4 regions of the Methylobacterium nodulans ORS 2060 genome follow, and region 1 is predicted to be linked to each of the others. Evidence: riboswitches for the same ligand, from Rfam matches in the RefSeq annotation. Region 1 holds a riboswitch; each other region holds the start of a gene.

Region 1 (5,366 bases):
CCCGCTTGAAAATAGCCGTCGAGGCGCTCGCGTAAGTTCGCCGACACCGTCCCGAAGGCGTCGAGCCGCGGGTCCGGCCGGTCGTCCCCGGGCAGGATGGCGAGCGGGATCGCCTGCCTTCGGCAGGTCTCCGCCAGCCGCTCGATGCCGTAGCGCCAGTAATCGAGCCCGCCGAGGCAGCGCACCAGCACGAACCGCGCCCGCGCGATCACTTGGCTTACATAGAGATCCACCGACAGCGGATGGCGCAGGCGCGCGAGCTTGGCGAGGCGCAGGCTCGGCATCGGCATCAGCCGGCTCGCCTCCGCCTGGGCCGCGGCGAGGCCCACCAGATCCGAATCGGTGAAGGACAGGGCCACGACATCGCCGGGCGCCTGGCCCAGATCCACCGCCGCCTCGCCCTCGTCGAGGGACACCGTATCGACGCGCAGGAGATGCATCAGGCGCCACCCTGTCCCAAGGCCCGGGGCGCCGCCCCGGGACCCCGCCAGAGGGCTCCCGCCCTCCGGACACCCGTGATCCTAGCCCTGCAGGGCTGCCGTGACCGCATCCCGGTCGAAGCCCGACAGGCCGATCACCATCAGCCGCCCGTCGCGCGGCTCGCCCGCATGCCAGGGCCGGTCGTAGTGATGCGCGATGCGCCGGCCAACCCCCTGCATCACCAGCCGCATCGGTTTCCCGGCCACGGCGCAGAAGCCCTTGATGCGCAGCACGCCCGGCACCTCCGCGGCCCGGGCCACCCGGGCCGCGAGGTCGTCCGGCGAGCCCGCCGCCCCGACCGGGATCGCCACGCTCTCGAAATCGTCATGGTCGTGGTCCTCCTCGGTCTCGTGATGCGAGGGCCGGGAGGCGAGATCGCTCTCCGCTTCGGCCTCGAGGCCGAGCAGCACCCGCGGGTCGATCGCGCCATGCGCCGTCTCGACGAGCTTCACCGCCCGCGGCAACTGCGCCTCGATCTCCGCCCGCACCCGCGCCCGGCTCTCCGGGTCGAGAAGGTCGCCCTTGTTCACCACGACGAGGTCGGCGCAGAGGAGCTGGTCCTCGAACACCTCCTCCAGCGGGTTGTCGTGATCGACGGATCGGTCGGCGGCGCGCTGCGCGGCCAGCGCCTCCGGATCCTCCGCGAAGGCGCCTGACGCCACCGCCGGCCCGTCCACCACCGCGACCACGCCGTCCACCGTCACCCGCGAGCGGATCGCCGGCCAGTTGAAGGCCTGGACCAGGGGCTTCGGCAGGGCGAGGCCCGAGGTCTCGATCAGGATGTGCTCCGGGGGTTCCGGCCGGTCGAGGAGCCGGTTCAGGGCCGGCACGAAGTCGTCCGCCACCGTGCAGCAGATGCAGCCGTTCGGCAGTTCCACCACCGCATCCTCGTCGCAGCCCGGCACGCCGCAGGAGGCGAGCAGGGAGCCGTCGAAGCCGACATCCCCGAACTCGTTGACGATGATCGCGAGGCGCCGCCCGTCATTGTGCTCCACCACGTGGCGCACCAGCGTGGTCTTGCCCGCCCCGAGGAAGCCGGTGACGATCGTACAGGGAATCTTCTGAAGCAGATTCATGCGGAAAACGGGGGGATGCGGGCGATGACGCCCTTGCGAAAGGCTTCCGGCCGCTCGCGCCAGGGCACGAGACCATCCGGCGCGGCAGTGTAGCGCGACAGCCCGTCGCGCAGGATGGCGGGGGCGCTCGCCGGGTCGAGGTCGCCATAGACGTAGGTCCAGCGGCCAGGCGAGGAGACCGCCACCGTGCAGGGCCGCTTGCAGACCGACAGGCACTCCACCGGCTCGACCCGCACGCCCTCCCCGGCCAGGGTTTCGGCAAGCGTAGCGTGCAGGCGGGCGCCGGCCCGTGGCCCGTCGGGCGGATCGGATTCCGCCCGACAGGTGGTGCAGACATAGAGGGTGACGGCCATGCGCCCGGTCCTCACGCCGCAGGCTTGCGGGCGACCGCATCCCAGGCCCAGCCGAAGGCGAGGCCCAGCACCGCCCAGAAGGCGAAGGCGACAGCGATCGAGCGGGCCGCGAACTGCGCCGCGACTGCGGCCGGCAGCGCGCTGCTCTCGGCCACGTGCGGCGCCCCCCAGACATGCGGGGCCACGATCAGCGCGAGCCCGGTCGCCACCGCCAGTGCGCCGCCCCGGATCGCGACGAGATAGAGGCCCGCCGCCGTGGCCAGCGCGGTGGCGATCCACCAGGTCTGCCGGAGCGCCAGCGCCTCCCCGCCCATCCCGGGCAGTTCCGGCGGCAGGCCGATTGCCGGCGCGAGGCTCGCGGCGAGGAAGCCGCCGATGGCGAAGCGCAGGGCCTCCCCGCGCGTCACCGGGCGGCCCGTCGCCAGCAGCACCGCCCCGAGGAGCAGCGCATAGCCGACCCCGCTCACCAGCGTGGCGAGCGCCGTGAAGGCGAGCCGCGGCAGACCGGGCGCCGGCTGCCACTCCTCGGTCTCCGCGCCGGCCCCGTGGCCGGCCCCGTGCTCCGACCCCGCATGGGCGAGCACGATCAGCGACGAGGCCTGCACGGGCTCCAGGCTCGCATGGGTCTCGTACTTCTCCGCTTCCAGGATCAGCGGCGAGGTCAGGGCGAATTGCAGCCCGGACGCCACGCAGGCGGCCAGGAATCCCGCGACGAGGGCCGCGGAGAGCAGTCGGATCGTCATGGCGGCAAATCCCGCATGGGCGAACGCCCGCGCGGCGCCGAAGCACCGGGCGGGGCGAGCACCGATGTGAGCGAGCGGTCGCTCAGTGGCAGGGGAAGTTATGCGCGTGGCGCCAGTCGTGCGCGGCATTGTGCAGCGCGGCCGCCGGCGAGAAGCCCGACATGAAGAGCAGGCCGAGCCCGAGGATGGCGGCGACGAGCACCGCATTCAGCCGTTCGCCGGCGAGCACGGGAGAAAGGGTACGAGTGACAGCGACCATGACGAACTCCTGCCGCCCCGCCGGCGGCGTCGAGAGGAAGCGGGTGACGGCAGGTCTCCTGGCTCGCGGCATTGCGAGAGGTGCCCGCCGCCTTCCCGGATCGCTCCAGTGGCCGATGGCGGGCCCGCGCCGCTCACAGTTGCGGGGGCAGCCGCGGCTTTCGGGGATCAGCCCCGTCCCGCGTTCCCTTTTCACCTCGTTGCCGAGGCACCGTCGCGGGAGACCGTAGCGGGTCGGGCCCGGGCTTGCAATCCGCGCGAGGGCGGCCGAAGGGGAGCACGGCTTGGATTTATGGAGGAGGGGCTTTTTGTGGCGGGTGAGGCGACGAGGGGGCCGCGGCTGACCCTGGTTCTCGGTGGCGCCCGCTCGGGCAAGAGCGCCTATGCGGAAAGCCTTGTCCAGGCGGAGCCGGCGCCCTGGATCTACGTCGCGACCGCGCAAGGCTACGACGATGAGATGCGGGCCCGCATCGCCGATCACCGGGCCCGCCGGCCCGCCGGCTGGGAGACGCGCGACGCCCCGCGCGACCTCGTCGGGGTGCTCGGTGCGACACCGCCCGGACGGCCTGTCCTCGTCGACTGCCTGACCCTGTGGCTCAGCAACGCCCTGCTGGACGAGGCCGATCTCGCCGCCAAGACCGGGGCTCTCGTCGCGGCCTGCACGCGCCATCCCGGGCCTCTGGTCCTGGTCTCGAACGAGGTCGGCTTCGGCATCGTGCCAGACAACGCGCTCGCCCGGCGCTTCCGCGACGAGGCCGGGCGCCTGCATCAACGGCTCGCCGCCATCGCCGACCGGGTCGTCCTGGTGGTGGCGGGCCTGCCGCTCGTGGTTAAGGGAGAATGAGGATGGACAGCGACGACGAGGCCGCCCGACACCGCGCCAAGATGATCAAGCGCAAGGCGGTTCAGGACGCGGAGGTGGCGGGCAAGACCATCGAGAAGGGCCTGCTCATCGTCCATACCGGGCCGGGCAAGGGGAAGTCCACGGCGGCCTTCGGGCTGATGCTGCGGGCGCTCGGCCGCGGCTGGCGCGTCGGCGTGGTGCAGTTCATCAAGGGCGCCTGGGAGACCGGCGAGCGCCTCGCCCTCGACCGGTTCGGCGATCAGGTGGCGTGGCACACGATGGGCGAGGGCTTCACCTGGGAGACCCAGGACCGGGCGCGGGACGTGGCGGCCGCCGAGGCCGCCTGGGCCCAGGCCCAGCGACTGATGCAGGACGGCAGCATCCGCCTGCTCATCCTCGACGAGCTCAACATCGCGCTTCGCTACGAGTACCTGCCCCTCGACGAGGTGGTGGCGGTGCTGCGCGAGCGGCGGCCCGACCTCCACGTGGTCGTCACGGGCCGCAATGCCAAGCCCGATCTCGTCGCGGCCGCCGATCTCGTAACCGAGATGGGCCAGGTCAAGCACCACTTCGCCGCGGGGGTGAAGGCGCAGGAGGGGATCGAGTTCTGATCCCCTCCCGGTGACGGCTCATACCACCGGTCATTTTCTTGTGACCGGTGGTTCCGTTCTCGAATTTTCGCCAAGCCGCAGGCTTGGTGTCGACAATTCGAGATGGCTCAACGGCCCGCTGCGTCAGCATCTGCTGCGTCAGCAGCCCGGGCCGTTGGTATCAAAGTCCGCTGAACTTGTAGTTGAACCCGGCCCGCACCAGGTTGCCCTCGGTGCGGAAGCGCGACGTGAAGGAGCCGGGCGAACCGGCGAGGCCGGTGTTGTTGATCAGCACGTTGCGGCTGCCGAGGTCGTAGTGGAGGTACTCGGCCTTGATCGTCACGGCGGCCGACTGGACGCCGATGAGGCTCAGGACGTTGAGCCTCGCGAGGAAGCTGTCGTCGGGGATCGCGTACTCGATGCCGCCGCCATAGGCGAAGCCGGTCCTGAAGTCGGTGATCTGGCCCGTATAGGCGACCACGCCGCCGGGGTTGAAGAAGGTGGCGCCGGTCGTCACGTCGCCATACGCAAGACCACCGAGGCCGTAGACGAAGAAGCGGTCGAAAGCATAGCCGGCGCGCCCGACCAGCGTGCCGAGCCAGCCAAGGCCCTGCCGGTAGGCGCTCCCGAAGACCGGAACCGTCGGGCTCAGATAGCCCCGGTTCTTCTCCAGGTCGGTCCAGGCCCAGTCGGCCTGGACGCCGACGACGACGCCGCTGCCCGGCGTGAACTGGTAGTTGTAGCCGAAGCCGCCGCCGATATTGGCGAAGCCGTCGACCTCGGTGAAGATCCTCGGCGCCCGGACGAGGCCCGCGACGGCGGCCGCATTGACCGCCGTGTTGCCGACCGTGGTGATGCGCGTGCGATCGGTGAAGACGTAGTCGGTATGGAGGCCCGCATAGAAGCCCGTCCAGGTGAAGACCGGGACCGGCGTGAAGACCGGCGGCGGCGGCTCGCGGCGGGGCAGATCGGCCGCGCTAGCCGCGCCGGCGAGGAGCGCCGTGGCGGCGCCGGTCAGGAGA
Region 2 (5,366 bases), 760 kb from region 1:
CGCGGCGCCCCGTGCCGGTCCGACCAGTAGGCATCGGGCGCGTCGAGCCGCAGGGCCGTCGCGAGCGGGGCCTCCGGCAGGAGGCCGCTCGCCGCCGCCAGGATGCGGTCCTGCGTCACTTCCGTGCCGCAGCAGGGCCGGACGCCGTCGGGCCCGGCGGCCAGCACCAGCGGATGGCCGCCGATCCAGGCGAAGCGGAGTTCGACGCTGCCCGGCGGCGCAAGGGCGAGGGTCTCGCGGCCCGGCGGGAAGGCCGGGGCAGCCTGCCCGGCATAGCGGGCGAGCGCCGCGGCATCGGGCATGCGCGGGCCGAACCAGTGGTTCGGGTTCATCGACAGCCAGCCGCTGAACACGAAGGTGACAACCGCAAGGCCTCCCGCCACGCCCGCAAGGTGGTGCCACGCGCGCCAGCCGCGATAGGGGGTGAGCCTTTTTCGCCGCAGGCGCAGCAGGCCGAGGCCGAAGCCGCTCACCGCCGCCGCGAGCGCCATGCCGGAGAGCCACAGCACCACCTCCCGCCAGAGCGCGGCCTCGGCCCGCAGGGGCGTGAGATAGATCCAGTGCGGCACGGCCCCGAGCCAGTTCCACACCCGCTCGGCCCGGGTCGTGTCGAGGGCGAGTTCTCCCGTGCCTTCCGAAAAATAAAGTTCCGTCCCGGCCGGGTCGCCGAGCGCCACGACCCGGAACGGGCGCGAGGCATCGTAGCGTGCCGTGACGGTCCACTGGTCGCGTTCCACCACGCCGCGATCCTCGACGTTCCGCGCCGCCGGGTGTCGGCGGGCGAGGGCGAGCGCCGCTTCCGCACTCAGCGGCGGCAGCGGCGCGCCCGTGACCGCGGAGAGCACAAGCCGGCGGCCATCCGGCCCCGTGAGGCGGTAGACCGGCTCGTCGTCCCGCATGGAGAGGGTGAAGGCGGCCGGAAAACCGGGGAGCCCCGCCAGCGCCTCCTGCGGCCCGAGCCGCACCGCATCGAGGGCAAGCGGCGGCAGCGCCGCCCGGCGCTCGGCCTCCGTCAGGGCGGGGAAGCCGACGAACAGCATCACCAGCCCGGAGACGAACCAGACGGCGAAGAACAGCCCGGCCGCGATGCCGAGCCAGCGATGGCCGAGATGCAGCCACCGTTTCATGGGCTTGGACCACCGCATCCGTCAGAACGTCACCTGATAGGCAAGCTCGACCGAGCGCGGGGGCCCAAGCAGCCAGGAATTGGTGTTGCCCGAGACCGCGTAGATCCGGTCGGTGAGGTTGTAGCCGCGCAGCGACAGGCGCGAATCCGGCGTCACCTGCCAGTCGAGGCTGGCATTGACGAGCGTGTAGCCGGGCCGGCGCGCGGTGTTGGCGAAGTCGCTGAAGACCGGGCCGACATTGTTGAGGCCGAGCCGCGCCACCCAGCCCGGCGCGAAGGCGTAGGCGATCCAGACATTGGTGACGCGCTGGGGCACGTCCTTCGGAACATTGCCGGCGTAGGATACCACCTGCCCTTTCACCCGCTCGGAGAAGGCGTCGTAGCGCGCCTGGAGCAGGGCGGTGTTGGCCTCGATGCGCCAGTGATCGTCGAGGGCGAAGGACAGGGCCGCCTCGACGCCCCGCGCGGATTGCCGGCCGACCTGCCGCGACTCACCCGGCCGGTCGGGATCGGGGACCAGCAGGTTGTCCTTGGCGATGTGGTAGGCGGCCAGCGTCCACTCGCCTCGGCCTCCCGCGAAGATGCCCTTCGCGCCGACCTCGACCTGCCGGCCCGTGGCGAGGTCGAACTGCGCCTGCGAGACGGTGGTGGTGATGAGGCTGCCGAGCGGATCGGCCGCGGTCGCGTATTGCGCATAGAGCGCGAGGTCGGGAACGGGGTTGTAGACGGCGCCGACCCGGTAGCTCAGGGACTCGAAGGTCTTGGTGAAGGCGGTGCCGGCGAGCGGCCGGGCGACGGAGACGGTGGGCGCGTCGAAGCGCACGCCCGTGATCAGCGCGAGCTGCGGCGTCAGCTCCAGCCGGTCCTCGGCGAAGACCGAGGCTTGGTTCACCCGCGAGATGATGTCCCGGCGCGTCCCGGCGAGGTTGAGGAAGGAGCCCGGCACGGGGAGAAAGGGGTTGACGAAGCTCACGCCCTCGAAGGGCGCGTTGCTGTCGCGGTCGAAGGCGATGCGGTTCACATCGAAGCCGGCCACCACGGTGTTGGGCAGGCCGAACAGGCTCCCGCGGACAGTCGCGTCGAAGCGGTTCCCGATCTGCTCCTGATGGTGGAGGATCTCGATGTAGTCGCTGCGGCGGATCAGCCCCGTCGCCGGCTGGAAGGTGTACTGCTCGACGTCGCGCCAGTGCCGCTCGGCGGAGAGCCGGTAGGCGGTGTTGCGGATGGTGACGTCCGGGCTCGGGCTCCACTCCGTGCGCAGCTGCGTCCAGTTGTCGAGCCAGGCCATGCGCGCATCGGCGACGTTGTAGTTGGTGAAGCGGATGCGCTCCGGCACGCGGGAGCCGATCAGCGGCGAGCCCCAGTAGCGGGTGGGCTCGTTGTAGCCGAGGTCGTGCGACAGGGTGAGGCTGAGATCGGGCGCGGCCCGCCAGGTGACCGCGCCGGAGAGCGCGAGGTTGCGGAAGTCGCCGTCCGGCCGGACCCAGCCGTCGGCGCGGTTGCCGCTGATGTTCAGCCGATAGGCCATCGCCTCGCCGATGGGCCCGCCCGAATCGAGGGCGAGCCGCGCCGTTCCGTCCGAGCCGAGGGCGGCCTGTGCCTCGTTCACGGGCGTGAAGACCGGCTTCTTCGGCACCACGTTGATCACGCCGCCGATGGCGCCCTCGCCGTAGAGCACGGAGGCGGGCCCGCGCAGCACCTCGATCCGCTCCGCCGACCAGGGGTCGAACGGGAAGGTGACGGTGCCGGCCCCGACATAGAGCCTCGTGCCGTCGTAGAGCTGCTGCACCGAGCCCGGCCCGGCGAAGCCCCGGCTGGTGAAGGAGAGATTGCCGTTGCCGGGATGCGCGATGCTGGTGATGCCGGTGGCGTTCTGCGTCACCGCATCCGCGATGGTGGTCTGGCCGCGCGCGCGGATGGTCTCGCCCGAGATCACGTCGAGGCTCGCCGGGGTCTGCAGCGGGGTCAGCCCGAGGCGGCTGCCGGAGCGGGCCGGCGCGGAGAGGGCGAGGCCGGGCGGCGGCCCCTCGCGCAGGCGGCCGGCCACCTCGATCATGTCGAGGGGGATCTCCTCGGCGCCGGCCGGCACGGCGAGAAGGAGGGCGAAGAGGGAGAAGCGGGAGGAGCGGAGCGCGGTCATGCGGGATCCGAAGCGGGGCGTCGGACCCGTCCTTAGCCGAAGCGGCGCAGAATGTAACGTTATAACGTTACGTATGGTCCGGCGGCGACGATCCCAGTCTCTGCGGTGCCTTGCGGCAGCGGAGCGGGGCGCATGTCGGCGGGCAGCGGCAGGCAAGGCGGGACAGGCGACGCATGTGGCACGTCACCGCGAGCTCAAGCCGACGGCCGCCGCGCGCCCGCTCCGGCTTCCACCAGGACACCCCGCCCGGCGTGCTCGCGTGTGACCACGGCTGACGGCAGGTCTCCTGGCTCGCGGGTCGCCGCCCCCCATCGTCTTCCCAGGGCAGACCCCAGTGACGTGGTGATGGAGGGCTCGCCGCTTACAGTTGCGGGGGCAGCCGCGGCCTCGGGCGCCAGCCCTCACCGCGTTCCCTTTTGATCCCCAAGGGGAACCGTCGCCGCATGCGTAGCCGTACGGATGCCCCGCGGTCAATCGCTGCCGGACCGCGGCCAAGGGCGCTGACGCCGGGCCGCGCTCCGCCGGAGCCCGCGAGCCTCGCCTGCCATCCGCGGCGACCGTCGCGGCTCACCGGGTCCCCCGGGCGGCGGGCTTGATCCGGATCAAGGCAGGGCGCGGCCCGCCCGGCCAAGACGAATCCGGACGACGCCGTTCCAGCCGTCTCTCCGTGCAAGGATCTCCCGATGAGCGCTCAGGTTCTGACTTCGACTGCTGCCCAGACCGTGCCCGCCCCGCAGGTCCGCTTGGCGACTGGCACTGCCGCGGGCGATCTTCCCACCTTGACCGCGCTCGGGCTCGCGATCGCCGCCACGCTGGTCACCGAGGTTCTGGTCTGGCTCGTCCTGTGAGCGCCTCCGAATAGATCGCGATGGCATCCGCGTAGGTGACCTCCCGCGGGTTGTTCACGAGGAGGCGGGTCTGCTTCATGGCGTCGGTGGCGAGCCGCGGCAGATCCGCCTCGCCGATGCCGATCGCGGCGAGCGAATCCGGCACGCCGCAATCGCGGCAGATCGCCCCGAGGCTCTCGACGAAGCGGGAGGCGGCCTCCGCCGGAGGAAGCCCGGCTGCCGCGGGGTCGAGGATCGGAGCGAGCTCGGCATAGAGTGCCTGCGCGGCGGGCAGGTTGAAGCGCATCACGCCCATCAGCACGAGGGCGTTCGAGAGCCCGTGCGGCACGTGGAAGAGGGCGCCGATCGGGTAGGCGAGCGCGTGGACCGCGGCGACCGGCGCGTTCGCGAAGGCCATGCCGGCGAGCATCGAGCCGAGCAGCATGGCTCCCCGTGCCGCACGGTCCGAGCCCTCCCGGCAGGCGGTGCGGATGTTCCCCGCCAGGAGCGTCAGCGCCTGCCGGGCGAACTGGTCCGACATCGGGTTCTTCTTGTGGCGGCTCGTATAGGCCTCGATGGCGTGCACCATCGCATCGATGCCCGTCGCCGCCGTCACGGAGGCGGGGAGGCCGAGGGTGAGGTCCGGATCGAGCACCGCCCAGTCGGGCAGGAGGGCGGCCGAGACCACGCCCTTCTTCTCGGTCGTCGGCGTCGTCACGATCGCGATCGGCGTCACCTCGGAGCCGGTCCCGGCCGTGGTCGGCACGAGGACGAGCGGGAGGCGCTGCCCTTTGGCGAGCCCGACGCCGTAGAGCGCGTCGAGGGGCTCGTCGCTGCGCGCCAGATAGGCGACGAGCTTCGCCGTATCGAGGGCCGAGCCGCCGCCGATCGCGAGCACGAGGTCCGTCCCCTCCGCTCGTGCCCTTGCCGCGGCGGCCTCGATGACCGCCGCAGGCGGGTCGGCCACCACCGCATCATAGATGCCGACGCTCAGCCCGGCCGCCTGGAGCGCGGCCTCGGCCGGCGCGGTCAGCCCCGCTCCCCGCACGCCCCGGTCGGTGACGAGCAGGATGCGCCGCGCCCCGAGCGGCCCGATGATCTCCGGCAGCTTCGCCGTGGCGCCGGGCTCGAACAGGATGTTGGGGCAGGTCTGGAAGGTGAAGGGGGTCATGGGGCGACCTCGAAAGGCATGGCGACGCGGGCGGACGGATCCTTGTCGAGACCGGTGCGGGTCACGGCGCGACCCGCCGCAGCACGAAGGCCATGCCGACCT
Region 3 (5,366 bases), 990 kb from region 1:
CTTCAGTCGGGAAATCATGCGGATCAGGAGAACCTCTACAGCTACATCTTGTCTCGCGCTGCCGAGGAAGACTTCCGGATCGTGCCCCTGCGCATCACTTACTTCATCCACCGCGGCAACGACTTGCAGGCGCTTTTGCGGGTGTCGACGCGGTTCATGTCGTTCCCGGAGTTCTGGGGCCCGTGCCTGAGGCATCTCGCCAACAACGTCTGCATCCACTGCGGCGACCCCCGCAGCGCCGTCCCCTACCTCGACGCGGCCCACCGCGACGGGGCTCTCCCCGGCGAGATGGTGCTGTTCACGGCCGCCCAGCACGTCCGGATCGGCAATGCAGAGCGGGCGCTGAGCCTGATCGCGGAGGTCGAGTCCCGGTTCCCGGAACTCGCCCGGGAGGCGGCGATCCATCGTCAGTTCGTCGATCTCTTCTCACGCTTCGACTACAACCAGGCCAGGCGGATGCTCGATGAGGTCAAGGAGCGGTTCGCCCGCGCCAGCCTCGCCGACCTCGAGAGGGAGATCGTCAGAGCCCTCGACATCGGGTCGCCGTACCTGTTCCTGCGCCTCGGCGACGGTGAGGGATCCTGCACGATCATCGACGCCGATGACGAGGCCGCGCACTGCGACTACTACCGCGCCAACCGCCGCGAGTTCGTCGACATCTGGTTCAAGGACGAGTCGGTCCTCGACGATCCGGAGTTCACCCGGGCGATCGAGGCCTTCAACGAGGCGATCCCGGCGGCGGACTCCCTGGGCGGCATCTGGGCGGAGTTGGTCGACCACGAGTACGGGCTCGGATCCCGGCGCGGCATCGCCTGGGTGGTCAACACGATGCGCAAGGTCCTGATGCTCGCCGACCGCGACCCGGCCTGGGCCGCCAGAACCTCGATGCACACAGCGCTGTGCTGCACTACGACCTGCTGCTCAGCGGCACCCTGGCGCGGCTGCTGCGCGGCCGCAAGCGGGTCGGCTTGATCAGCTGTCATGACGACCTGCCTGAGGCGCTCCGGCGCACCTACGGGATCGGCGAGGTCGAGCACCACAAGGTACCCGGCGAGCAGATCCACCAGGAGACGCTCGGCGCCAAGGCGGTCGAGGGCGCGCACTGGCCGCACCGCTTCCGTGAGCTGTGCGAGGAACTCGACCGCCCGGCCGATCGCCGCGGGCAGCTGTTCCTGGTCGCGGCCGGGATGCTCGGCAAGATCTACGCCCACAAGCTGAAGAAGAGCGGTGCCGTCGTCATCGACATCGGCGCCGTCGCCGACCTCTGGATGGGGAAGATCACCCGGTCGTTCCCCAGCCTCCCGCCGGAGGTTGCGCTCAAGCCGAGATTCCCGCCCGTCGTCTTCGTCGACATCGGCGGGCTCGGCGGCATCGGGCCAGAGTGGCAGCCCTACCTCGAGAGCGTCCGGCCGGTGGTGTTCGAGCCCAACCCCCCAGAGGCGGCCGCCATCCGCGAGCGCATCGCGCAGCGCCCGGGCGGGATCGTTCTCGAGCGGGCGCTGAGCAACCGGGCCGAGCGGCGCACCCTTAACGTCGCCAAGAGCCTCGACTGCACCTCGCTGCTCGCCCCGAACAGCGAATTGCTGCGGCGGTACTCGATCGAGCCCGCTTTCCGGGTCACCCACACGGTCGATGTCGACTGCGTGCGCTACGACACCCTCGTGCGCTGCGGCGAGGCGCCCCTGCCGGAGGTGATCAAGATCGGCGTGCAGGGCTTCGAGTACGAGGTGCTGGAGGGCTTCGGCGACACGCTGTCCCACTGCCTGGGCGTGAAGCTTAAGGCGCACCTCTACCCAATCTACGAGGGCCAGAAGCTCCTGCACGACCTCGTGCGGCTGCTGCAGCCCTTCGGGCTGGCCCTGCGCAGGATCACCCCGGTCGACCATTTCGACGGCGACGTCGTCGAGGTGGACGCCTGGTTCACCTGCGACGCCGCGCGGACCGCGGCGCTCGACCCGGAGAGGGCCGCGAAACTCGCCTTCATCGAGACCGTCTGGGAACTTCCCCCGCACCGGCGGGTGTTCGGACCGGACCAGTTCGCCTGAGGCGACAGGCGAGCCGCGAGAAACCCGGCGCGGTTCACTCCCATCGGATCCGTCCTCCGTTGGATCAAGACCTGCTTCAGGGTGGACCATTGCCGAGGTAGAGATCAGCCATGACAGGATTGGCGGCATTGATCCTCAGTAGATCCCGCTGGATTCCTGCCATGGCCCGCCGATCTGATCTCAGAAGTGATAGTTGATGCCGGCCTTCACGATGTGGTCGGTCAGTTCTATCTTGTCATTGCCGATCTTGAAGTCCTGAGTAAGTCACACATAATTGTATTCACCTTTGAGCGACAGATTGTCGGTGAGGGCATGCTCGATGCCGGCACTGACCAGGTAGCCGGTCTTCCACTTATTGCCGGCGGCCGTGCCAATGGGTCCCCTTGCACCAAGTTCCATCGTCGCAAGGCCGGCCGTGCCATAGACGAGCGTGCGATCGCAAGCGCGTCGTTCTCGACCAGATCGACCTCGTAGAGCTTGTCCGAGGTTCCGTCCTTGAGCCAGAGCCGGGCCGATCGGACAATCCTCACGCCTTCCCCACAGAAACCTTGGGCGCCGGCGGCGGACTGTATCGGCACAGACACATCTGCGTAAGCGCCTTTGCGGCTGCCGCGGAGCGGGCGCCCGGTCCTGCGGCCCCCGCTCGCGGCATCCCTGCCGGGAAGGCTGTGCTCTCCGGGTCACATAAGTCGTAACAATATTACATTACATGCCGCAGCGTGTTGACCCGCCGCCTCGTCGCGGCAAAGGTCTCGTTGCCAAGGTTCCCGTGGGTTCGTGCCTGCGGGATAAGAGGGAATTCGGTGGGCTCTCAAGGAGCGAAGCCGAAGCTGCCCCCGCAACTGTAAGCGGCGAGCTCTGCCGAACACGGTCACTGGTGCGTAGCACTGGGAAGGCCAGGCAGAAGCGGCGACCCGCGAGCCAGGAGACCTGCCTTGGCATGGTCACGACTCTCGGGCGGGGTGTCCCGGTGGAGCGCATGAGCGGTGCGGCACTCCCAAGGCCCATCCGCGCAGGCAATCCCTGGGCGAACGCTCGACAACCTTGAGCGCACCAGTGAGTTTTCGTCTGAGCCCGGCCATGATCCAACAGCCCTCTCCCTGCTTCGGGGAGCGCACGAGACGATCGTCGGTGCGCCTCCGGCGCAGGCCGCACTGGGTGCTCGCGGCGGCCGTGGCCGTCGGCGCGCCCGGGTCGGATGCGTTCGCGGAGGAATCGACCATCGCCCTGGAGGAGGTGGTGGTGGAGGGGCGCGGGCCCGGCGCCCCGACAGCGGCCTCGGGCGCGATCAGCCTGATCGGCCCGACACCCGGTTTCCGCGCCGATCGGGCGGTGAGCAGCACCAAGACCGACACGTCGCAGCGCGACGTGCCGCAGGTCGTCACCGTCGCCCCGCGCGAGGTCATCACGGATCTCGCCGCCACCCGCGTCGACCGCGTCTTCAACTACACGCCGGGCGTGGCGCAGCAGAACAATTTCGGCGGCCTGACCCTGTTCAGCTACGCGGTGCGCGGGGTGGCCACCTCGGAGATCTACAAGAACGGCTTCCCGCTCAACCGCGGCTATCCGCCCCCGCCCGACACCCAGAACGTCGAGCGGATCGAGGTGCTCAAGGGGCCGGGCGGCGGCCTGTTCGGCCGCAGCGACCCGGGCGGGCTCGTCAACATCATCACCAAGCAGCCGACGGCCGAGCGCTTCGTCGAGATGGGCGGCCTGTGGGGCTCCTTCGAGCAGGTCCGCGGCACCCTCGATGCGGGCGGCGCGCTCAACGAGGAGGGGACGCTCCTCTATCGCCTCAACCTCGCGGCCGGGCGCCAGAACAGCTTTCGTGATTTCGTCGACGGCGACCGGCTCCTCGTCGCCCCGGTGCTGAGCTGGCAGGTCACGCCCGATACCAGGATCACGGTCGAGACCGAGTTCCTGCGCAACCGCGTCGTCTTCGACCGCGGCGTGATCGCGATCAACCGGCAGCTCGGCTTCCTGCCGATCTCCCGCTTCCTCGGCGAGCCGGGCCAGAGCGTGAACCAGTCCTCCGACGCGATGCAGGTGCGCGTCGACCACCGCTTCGACGCCGACTGGCAGATGCGGCTCGCCACCTACCTCAACACCGGCTCGCTGGTGGGCGAGGCCGCCGAGGTCCGCGCCATCGCGGCCGATAACCGCACGGTCTCCCGCGACCGCAACTTCCGCGACTACCGCTGGGACGTGGCGATCGGCCAGGCCGAACTCGTCGGGCGCTTCGACACCGGCGGGATCGGCCACACCCTGCTCCTCGGCTTCGAGCGCGAGAGCACCGACAGCCGCACCGTGTCTCCCCGCTCGAACTTCCGCCAGAGCCCCTACGCCCTCGACATCTATGCGCCCGTCTACGGCCAGGCGCGGCCGCCGCTGACGATCCCGCGCAACACCCTGGAGCGGGTGACCAACACCGCACTCTACGCGCAGGACCAGATCGTGCTGAGCCCTGAGTGGAAGGCGCTCCTCGGCGTGAGGTTCGACTTCTTCGAACAGTCCTTCCTGGAGCGCGTCCCGCGCGGCCTGACCGAGCAGTCGCGGGTCGCCGCGACGCCGCGGGCGGGCCTCGTCTACCAGCCGCTGCCGGACCTCGCCCTCTACGCCAATGTCGGCACGAGCTTCCGGCCGAATATCGGGGTCGATGCGGCGGCGGCCGCGCGCTCCGGCCCGTTCGAGCCCGAGACCGGCCTCGGCTACGAGGTGGGCGCGAAGCTCGACCTCTTCGGCGGAGCCCTGAACCTCACAAGCGCGGCGTTCCGGGTCGAGCGCGAGAACGTGCTCACCCCCGATCCCGCCAACAGCGGCTTCTCGCTCGCGGCGGGTGCGGTGCGCAGTCAGGGCTTCGAGCTGACCGCGGCCGGCCAGCTCTCGCCGGAGCTGAAGATCCTGGCGGGCTACGTCTACGCCGACGCGGTGGTGACGAAGGACAACGTGCTGCCGGTGGGCGCAGCCCTCATCAACGTGCCGCGGCACAGCGGCAGCCTGCTCGCGGTCTACGAGGTGCAGGAGGGGCCTTGGAAGGGGCTCGGGGTCGGCGCCGGCCTGCGCGGGGTCGGCGCGCGGGCGGGGGACGCGGCCGGCACCGGTTTCACCCTGCCGGCCTACGTCGCGGCCGACGCGCTGGCCTACTACCGCTACGAGAACGTCCGCTTCGGCCTCAACGTCGAGAACGTGTTCGACACCACCTATTACGAGAGTTCGCTCAACGTGTTCCGGGTCTATCCGGGCTCGCCGCGGCGCGTCACCGGCACCCTGACGGTGCGGTTCTGATGGCGATCCGCCTAGCCTTCGACGCCTACGACGCGG
Region 4 (5,366 bases), 860 kb from region 1:
CCCGGGTTCGATGGAACTCGACCCGACTGCCGAGGGCGTCGCCCTCGACGAGACGCGCCGGCTCATCGCCTCCAACAAGGTCGAGGGCACGGCCGTCTACAACCGAAAGGGCGAGAGCCTCGGTACGATCTACAACTTCATGGTCGATAAGGTCTCGGGTCAGGTCGCCTATGCGGTCCTGTCCTTCGGGGGCTTCCTGGGCCTCGGGGAGAGCTACCATCCAGTGCCCTGGCGGGCGCTCACCTACGACGTCGATCTCGGCGGCTACGTGATCGATATCGATGCGGACAGGCTCGCGGACGCGCCGCGGCAGGGACCGGACGAGGATCCCTTCGCGGATCCGGCCTTCGGCGGGCGGGTCGACGCGCATTGGGGCGCCCGCCGGTCCGAGGCGGCCTGACCGCCGTGGAGGCGGGAGGGCCCGAGGGCGAGGAGTCCCGCGGGGCGGGGTTCTCCATCGCGCCGGGCGGAGCCAAGCGGCCCGGCGTGCTGGTGGCCATGCCCTTCGACCGCGGGCTGATCGCGCGCTTCCGCGAGACCTTTCCGACCGCGAAGTTCCGGCGGTCGCTGCGGCGCTGGTTCGTGCCGGGCACCACGGCCGGGCGGCGGGTCGATGCCTGGATCGGCCGGGAGCTCTCGGCCTTCGATGCTCATGGCGACGACAAGGGCCGCGATGCCTATGCCTTCGAGCCGCTGACCAGCCGGTATCTCGACCCCGCGCCCGAGAGCCTGATCGTCCGCACGCCCTATTCGCGGACCGTGGTCGAGACCCTGCGGGGCCTGCCCTCGGCCCATTGGGATCCGGCGATCCGGGCCTGGCGCGTGCCCTGGCGGGCCTACGAGGCGCTCAAGGCGGTCTGGCCGGCGATCGAGGCGGCGGCCGCCCGCAACGAGCCGGAGGCGAAGCGGGCCCGCCGCGAGGCGATCCGGGACCGGGAGGCCGAGAGCGAGCGCCGCCGCCGTCGCTTCCCGGTGCCGGCCGACGACCTGCCGCCGCTCGGGGTGCCGGTCGAGACCGCCGCCTTCGGCGTCGTGGTATTCGAGGCGCTCGACACCGAGCCGGTCGGGCCGGGCGAGGTGCCGCACGCCGTCGCGCCGCTGCCTCCGGGCCGCGCCGTCGTCTGGGGCTGGTGGCGGATGCCGAGCTTCCGGGAACTTGCGGAGGTGACCCCCGCGGCGCGGCCGGACGACGTCCGCCGCGGCTGGTGGCCGCCGACCCGCGAGGGGCTGGAGACCCGCCGCCGGCGCCTGCGCGAGACCGAGCGCGCCCGGGCGACGCGGGCCCGGCGGAGCGGGCAGGAGGCGGCGGAGCAGGCCGAGGAGAGCATGGCGGAATGATCATGCCAACGGCCCAGGCTGCTGAGGCAGCGGGAGCTGACGCAGCGGGCCGTCGACCCGTCTCGACTGTCTGGTGCCAAGCCGGAGGCTTATCGAAAGCTCGAGACCGGAACCAACAGTCATGGTCAACGACTGTTGGGATGGGTTCACCACCGGCTGCGCCGAGCCTGACGGATGAACCCGGCTGACCGGGCGCTTCCTTCTGTGGCAGCCCCGATAGCCCTCGATCGAATGGTTGCTCGGCATGAGGACCGGTGTGGCTGCCGGAGCGCGTCTCGGCTGGATCGCGACGGCCCGCCGGCGACGAGCGTCTGTCGGCGGCGCGGGCCGGAGGAGTCCACCATCCCCACCCCGAATGCCCCCGGGTCTCCTGCGCACCATTGACAGGCCAGCGTGGCTACGGCTTTATGCCTCGCTCATGTAATACTATAACGTTTCATATATCGATGCCGCCCACCTCACCTCTCCTCCCCGTCAGCCTCCTGTCCGGCGTCCTCGGCGCGGGCAAGACGACGCTCCTCAACCAGGTGCTGAACGACCGTGAAGGCCGGCGCGGCGCGGTCATCGCCAACGACATGAACGAGGTGAACATCGACGCCGATCTCGTGCGCGATGGCGGCGCGAACCTCTCGCGCACCGATGAAATGCTCATCGAGATGACCAACGGCTGCATCCCCTGGAGCCGGCGCTGGGGCGACCGGCGGCAGGAACTCGTGTTCATCGGCGGCCCCGATAGGGGCGAGGCCGCGATCCGGGTGGGGTTGGACGCCAGTCTCGCCGACAGTGTCACGACTGGGCCGACGAAGGCGCAGAAGCGGCTCGACGACCTGTTCCCGGTCTGGGGGGTGTAATCCGGTGGCCTTCCAGACCTCCCTTGCCGCTCAGAGGTCCGATCACGGAGCGCGCCCGCAACGGGCGGCCGGATGCGACGGCGACACAGGCGACAGGCAGGTCGGGGACGTGGAACGGCAGGCGGCTGTGGCCGGGCTGCCAGGCCATGTCCGCGCAAGTGACGGCCCGAAGGTCCTGCGGACCATCCGAAGGCCGGGCATCAACCTCGTGCTGTGGCAGCGCCGGCTCCCCGAAGCCGTCGAGAGACGCCTCGTCACGCACCCGACGGATGCGCTGCCGCAGCTGCGGCTCGTGACGCGTCCCAGCCGCGTTGCCGCCGATCTCGCTGGCTGCATGGATCGGCTCGCCGTGGTCGATGCGGACACCGCGAAGTGGCTCGTCGCCGACATCACCGGCCTCGCCGCGACCTTGGCCAATCTCTGTGGCGCTGCCCGCGTCGCGATTCGTCTGGAGGTCGTCGAGGGAGACGCCTGCCGGTTCTTCCACACCGACACCATCGCTCTGCGCCTCGCGACCACCTATCGGGGCCGCGGCACGCAATGGCTCTCCCAGGATGATGCCGCCTGCTTCGGGAGAAGCGCATCGGTTCCGGACGCCGCCATTCGCGAGGTGGACACCGGCGTGGTCGCGGTCTTCAAGGGGGCACGGACGGTCGCATCGTCCGCCGGCCCTCTGGTGCACAGGTCGCCGCCTCGCCGCATCGGCGATGACGTCAGGCTGTTCCTCGCGATCGATCCGGCTCCATCCTGAACGGGCTGCAACCAGCCCCTGCGGGCTGTGAGATCAAGGCGGCGGCCGTTCCACGTGACGAGGCCGAAGCCGGCGCGATCGCTTCGAAGCGTTAAGTCAGCGTGGGGCGTGTTTCCGGCAGTTGACAACCCTTGTGCCGATCGGTTCTTGAGCCATGGTCAAGGTTCTCTCCGTCCCATGACGGAGAGCGAAGAGGGAATCCGGTGCGGCGCCCCTGCGTCAAGGCCGGAGCTGTCCCCGCAACTGTAAGCGACGAGTCATCCCTCGCTCCGCGTCACTGGTGAGGTGTCACCGGGAAGACCAGAGGGATGGCAGCGACCCGCGAGCCAGGAGACCTGCCTTGACCGTGACATGTCTCGTGGGCGGGGAGTCCTGACGGGTCGCATGCGCGCGAGCAGCCTGAGCGCTGCGGCAGCTGCCTGCGTCCGCGATCGGTCTCCCCTGAGGTTCGGGGAAGGACCGATGGAACAGTCTCGATCGTCAACGGCACCCAACGAGGTCGCCGACATCCCGCAACGCACGGATCCGCCCGGGATCGATCCGCTCGAACTCTACGCGGGCGGGATCGACAGCTCGGATTATGTCGCGCGGATCATTCCGCTTCTGCGGGCAGCGGTGCCGCAGGTTGGCGATCTCCTCGATGTCGGCGCTGGCGGCGGCCAGCTCGGACACGCCCTCCGCGACCGGGCGGCAGCCTGGACGGTGATCGAGCCGGCGCCTGCCATGCAGCGCCGGTTGCGGGCGCTGGCTCCGCCGCCACAGCTCCATCCGCTCGGCTGGCGGGAGGCCGACCTGCCGGATGGCTGTGCCGACACGGTGCTGGCCGCCAACATGCCCGCGCCCCTGACCGATGCGGCGGCATTCCTCATCCGGTGCCGGCGATGGGCCCGGCGCACCATCGTCTGGCTGGTTCCCGCCCAGCAGGGTCCCCGCGGCCTCTGCCTTGCCGGCTGCCTGCCGCGCGAATGGCACGGCGAGGACGAAACGCCGGGCGTCGACATCGTGCTCCGACGCCTGCCGCCCGGCGAGCGGCCTGCCATCGCAACGCGCGTCGACTGGACCTTCAGCGCGATCGTTCCCGACTTTGCGCCGATGGCAGCCTACCTCGCCGAACGTCTCGGCTGGGCCCCTGGCGATCCCCGGCGCCCTGCGCTCCGCCGGCACCTCAAGGCCCAGGCCATCGCTGTCCCCGGCGGCCATCGCCTCTCCGTTCCCCGTACCTCGGCCATCCTCGTCTGGAGAAAAGACTCGTGATGCCCCGTCGCCTGCGGCCCCTCGCGCTCGCGCTCCTTGGCGGGAGTGCTCTGTCGACCGTTGCGGCGGGCCAGGAGCGCGCTGAGATCGCCCTCGACCAGATCGTCGTGACCGCCACCGGCCGTCCGGAACCGCGTTCTGAGATCGCCGGAACGGTCCAGGTCATCGACCGGACGATGATCGAGACCTCGACCGCGAAGTCGGTCACCGACCTCCTGGCCGAGAACGCGGTCGGCTTCTTCTCGGAATGGACTCCGGGCCAGACCTCGATCAACATCCGCGGCGGCGCCACCGATGGACAGGGCAAGGACTTCAAGAGCCAGGTCCTCGTCCTGATGAACGGGCGGCGCGCCGGCACCGCCAATCTCTCCAAGCTGTCGATCGCCGACATCGAGCGGATCGAGATCGTGCGCGGGCCGTCGTCGGTTATCTACGGCAGCCAGAACATCGGCGGCGTCATCAACATCATCCTGAAGACCGGGCGCACCGCACCCGGCACCCTGGTCGAGGGCATCGGCGGCGTCTGGGGGCTCGCCCAGGGGCGTGCGCAGACCGGCGGCGTGGTGGGCCCGTTCGACTACTACCTCGGTCTCTCGGGGGCGAAGCGTGACGACTACTTCGCCGGAACGGGCGGAGGCCGCATGGCCAACACCCAGTGGAACCGCATGGGCATCACGGGCGGCCTCGGTCTGCAGATCGATCCGAACAACCGGCTTGACTTCACCCTGCGCACCGATGGCATCTACGGCGTCGGCTTCCGTGGCTCGGGCGGCAACATCTACAGCAAGGACGACCGCATCAACGGCTCGTTCGACGCAAGCTACACCGGCCGCAGCGACGACGGACGGATGAGCCTGTTCGCTCAGCTCTACAGCGTGAATGACGAAGACCGTTTCAAGTGGGCCTCGCCCATTCAGCGCGGCGGTACCGGGCTGCCGGTGCCGGGCACGAGTGCGGACTTCAACACGCGTTATCTCGATATCCTCGGCACGCGCTTCCAGCCGCGATTCAACCTGTTCACGGGCAACGACCTGCTGCTGGGCTGGGACTGGGAAACGAGCCGGCTGCGCTCCGACCGCTTCCGCGCCGGCGTGCCTGGCAACCCGCTCGCGCAGGTCTCGCCGCAGGACAACAACCAGACCGATCAGTTCCATGCCCTCTACATCGAGGAC

What was found. Region 1 has a riboswitch for cobalamin ahead of MNOD_RS10350 (CbtB domain-containing protein). Riboswitches for the same ligand answer to the same signal wherever they lie in the genome.
Region 2: it holds a riboswitch for cobalamin, as region 1 does, so the genes downstream of both, MNOD_RS06790 (TonB-dependent receptor) here and MNOD_RS10350 (CbtB domain-containing protein) in region 1, are expected to answer to the same signal.
Region 3: it holds a riboswitch for cobalamin, as region 1 does, so the genes downstream of both, MNOD_RS14855 (TonB-dependent siderophore receptor) here and MNOD_RS10350 (CbtB domain-containing protein) in region 1, are expected to answer to the same signal.
Region 4: it holds a riboswitch for cobalamin, as region 1 does, so the genes downstream of both, MNOD_RS06375 (class I SAM-dependent methyltransferase) here and MNOD_RS10350 (CbtB domain-containing protein) in region 1, are expected to answer to the same signal.

Annotation. Positions count from the first base shown of each region.
Region 1 is NC_011894.1:2,251,917-2,257,282, reverse strand. Features, by position in the region: gene cobN (cobaltochelatase subunit CobN) at 1-440, opposite strand, end outside; gene cobW (cobalamin biosynthesis protein CobW) at 522-1,556, opposite strand; gene MNOD_RS10360 (DUF1636 family protein) at 1,553-1,909, opposite strand; gene MNOD_RS10355 (CbtA family protein) at 1,921-2,652, opposite strand; gene MNOD_RS10350 (CbtB domain-containing protein) at 2,735-2,911, opposite strand; cobalamin riboswitch at 2,943-3,141, opposite strand; gene cobU (bifunctional adenosylcobinamide kinase/adenosylcobinamide-phosphate guanylyltransferase) at 3,221-3,754, shown strand; gene cobO (cob(I)yrinic acid a,c-diamide adenosyltransferase) at 3,757-4,365, shown strand; gene MNOD_RS10335 (outer membrane protein) at 4,526-5,366, opposite strand, start outside.
Region 2 is NC_011894.1:1,488,309-1,493,674, forward strand. Features, by position in the region: gene MNOD_RS06785 (PepSY domain-containing protein) at 1-1,127, opposite strand, end outside; gene MNOD_RS06790 (TonB-dependent receptor) at 1,149-3,266, opposite strand; cobalamin riboswitch at 3,526-3,718, opposite strand; gene MNOD_RS46200 (hypothetical protein) at 3,950-4,114, shown strand; gene MNOD_RS06795 (iron-containing alcohol dehydrogenase) at 4,083-5,264, opposite strand; gene MNOD_RS06800 (AprI/Inh family metalloprotease inhibitor) at 5,326-5,366, opposite strand, start outside.
Region 3 is NC_011894.1:3,237,190-3,242,555, forward strand. Features, by position in the region: gene MNOD_RS14845 (hypothetical protein) at 1-972, shown strand, start outside; gene MNOD_RS41510 (FkbM family methyltransferase) at 900-2,045, shown strand; cobalamin riboswitch at 2,790-2,997, shown strand; gene MNOD_RS14855 (TonB-dependent siderophore receptor) at 3,126-5,330, shown strand; gene MNOD_RS14860 (hypothetical protein) at 5,330-5,366, shown strand, end outside.
Region 4 is NC_011894.1:1,393,206-1,398,571, forward strand. Features, by position in the region: gene MNOD_RS06355 (PRC-barrel domain-containing protein) at 1-400, shown strand, start outside; gene MNOD_RS06360 (hypothetical protein) at 406-1,338, shown strand; partial or broken gene MNOD_RS06365 (GTP-binding protein) at 1,785-2,012, shown strand; gene MNOD_RS06370 (DUF1826 domain-containing protein) at 2,299-2,940, shown strand; cobalamin riboswitch at 3,085-3,297, shown strand; gene MNOD_RS06375 (class I SAM-dependent methyltransferase) at 3,403-4,194, shown strand; gene MNOD_RS06380 (TonB-dependent receptor) at 4,194-5,366, shown strand, end outside.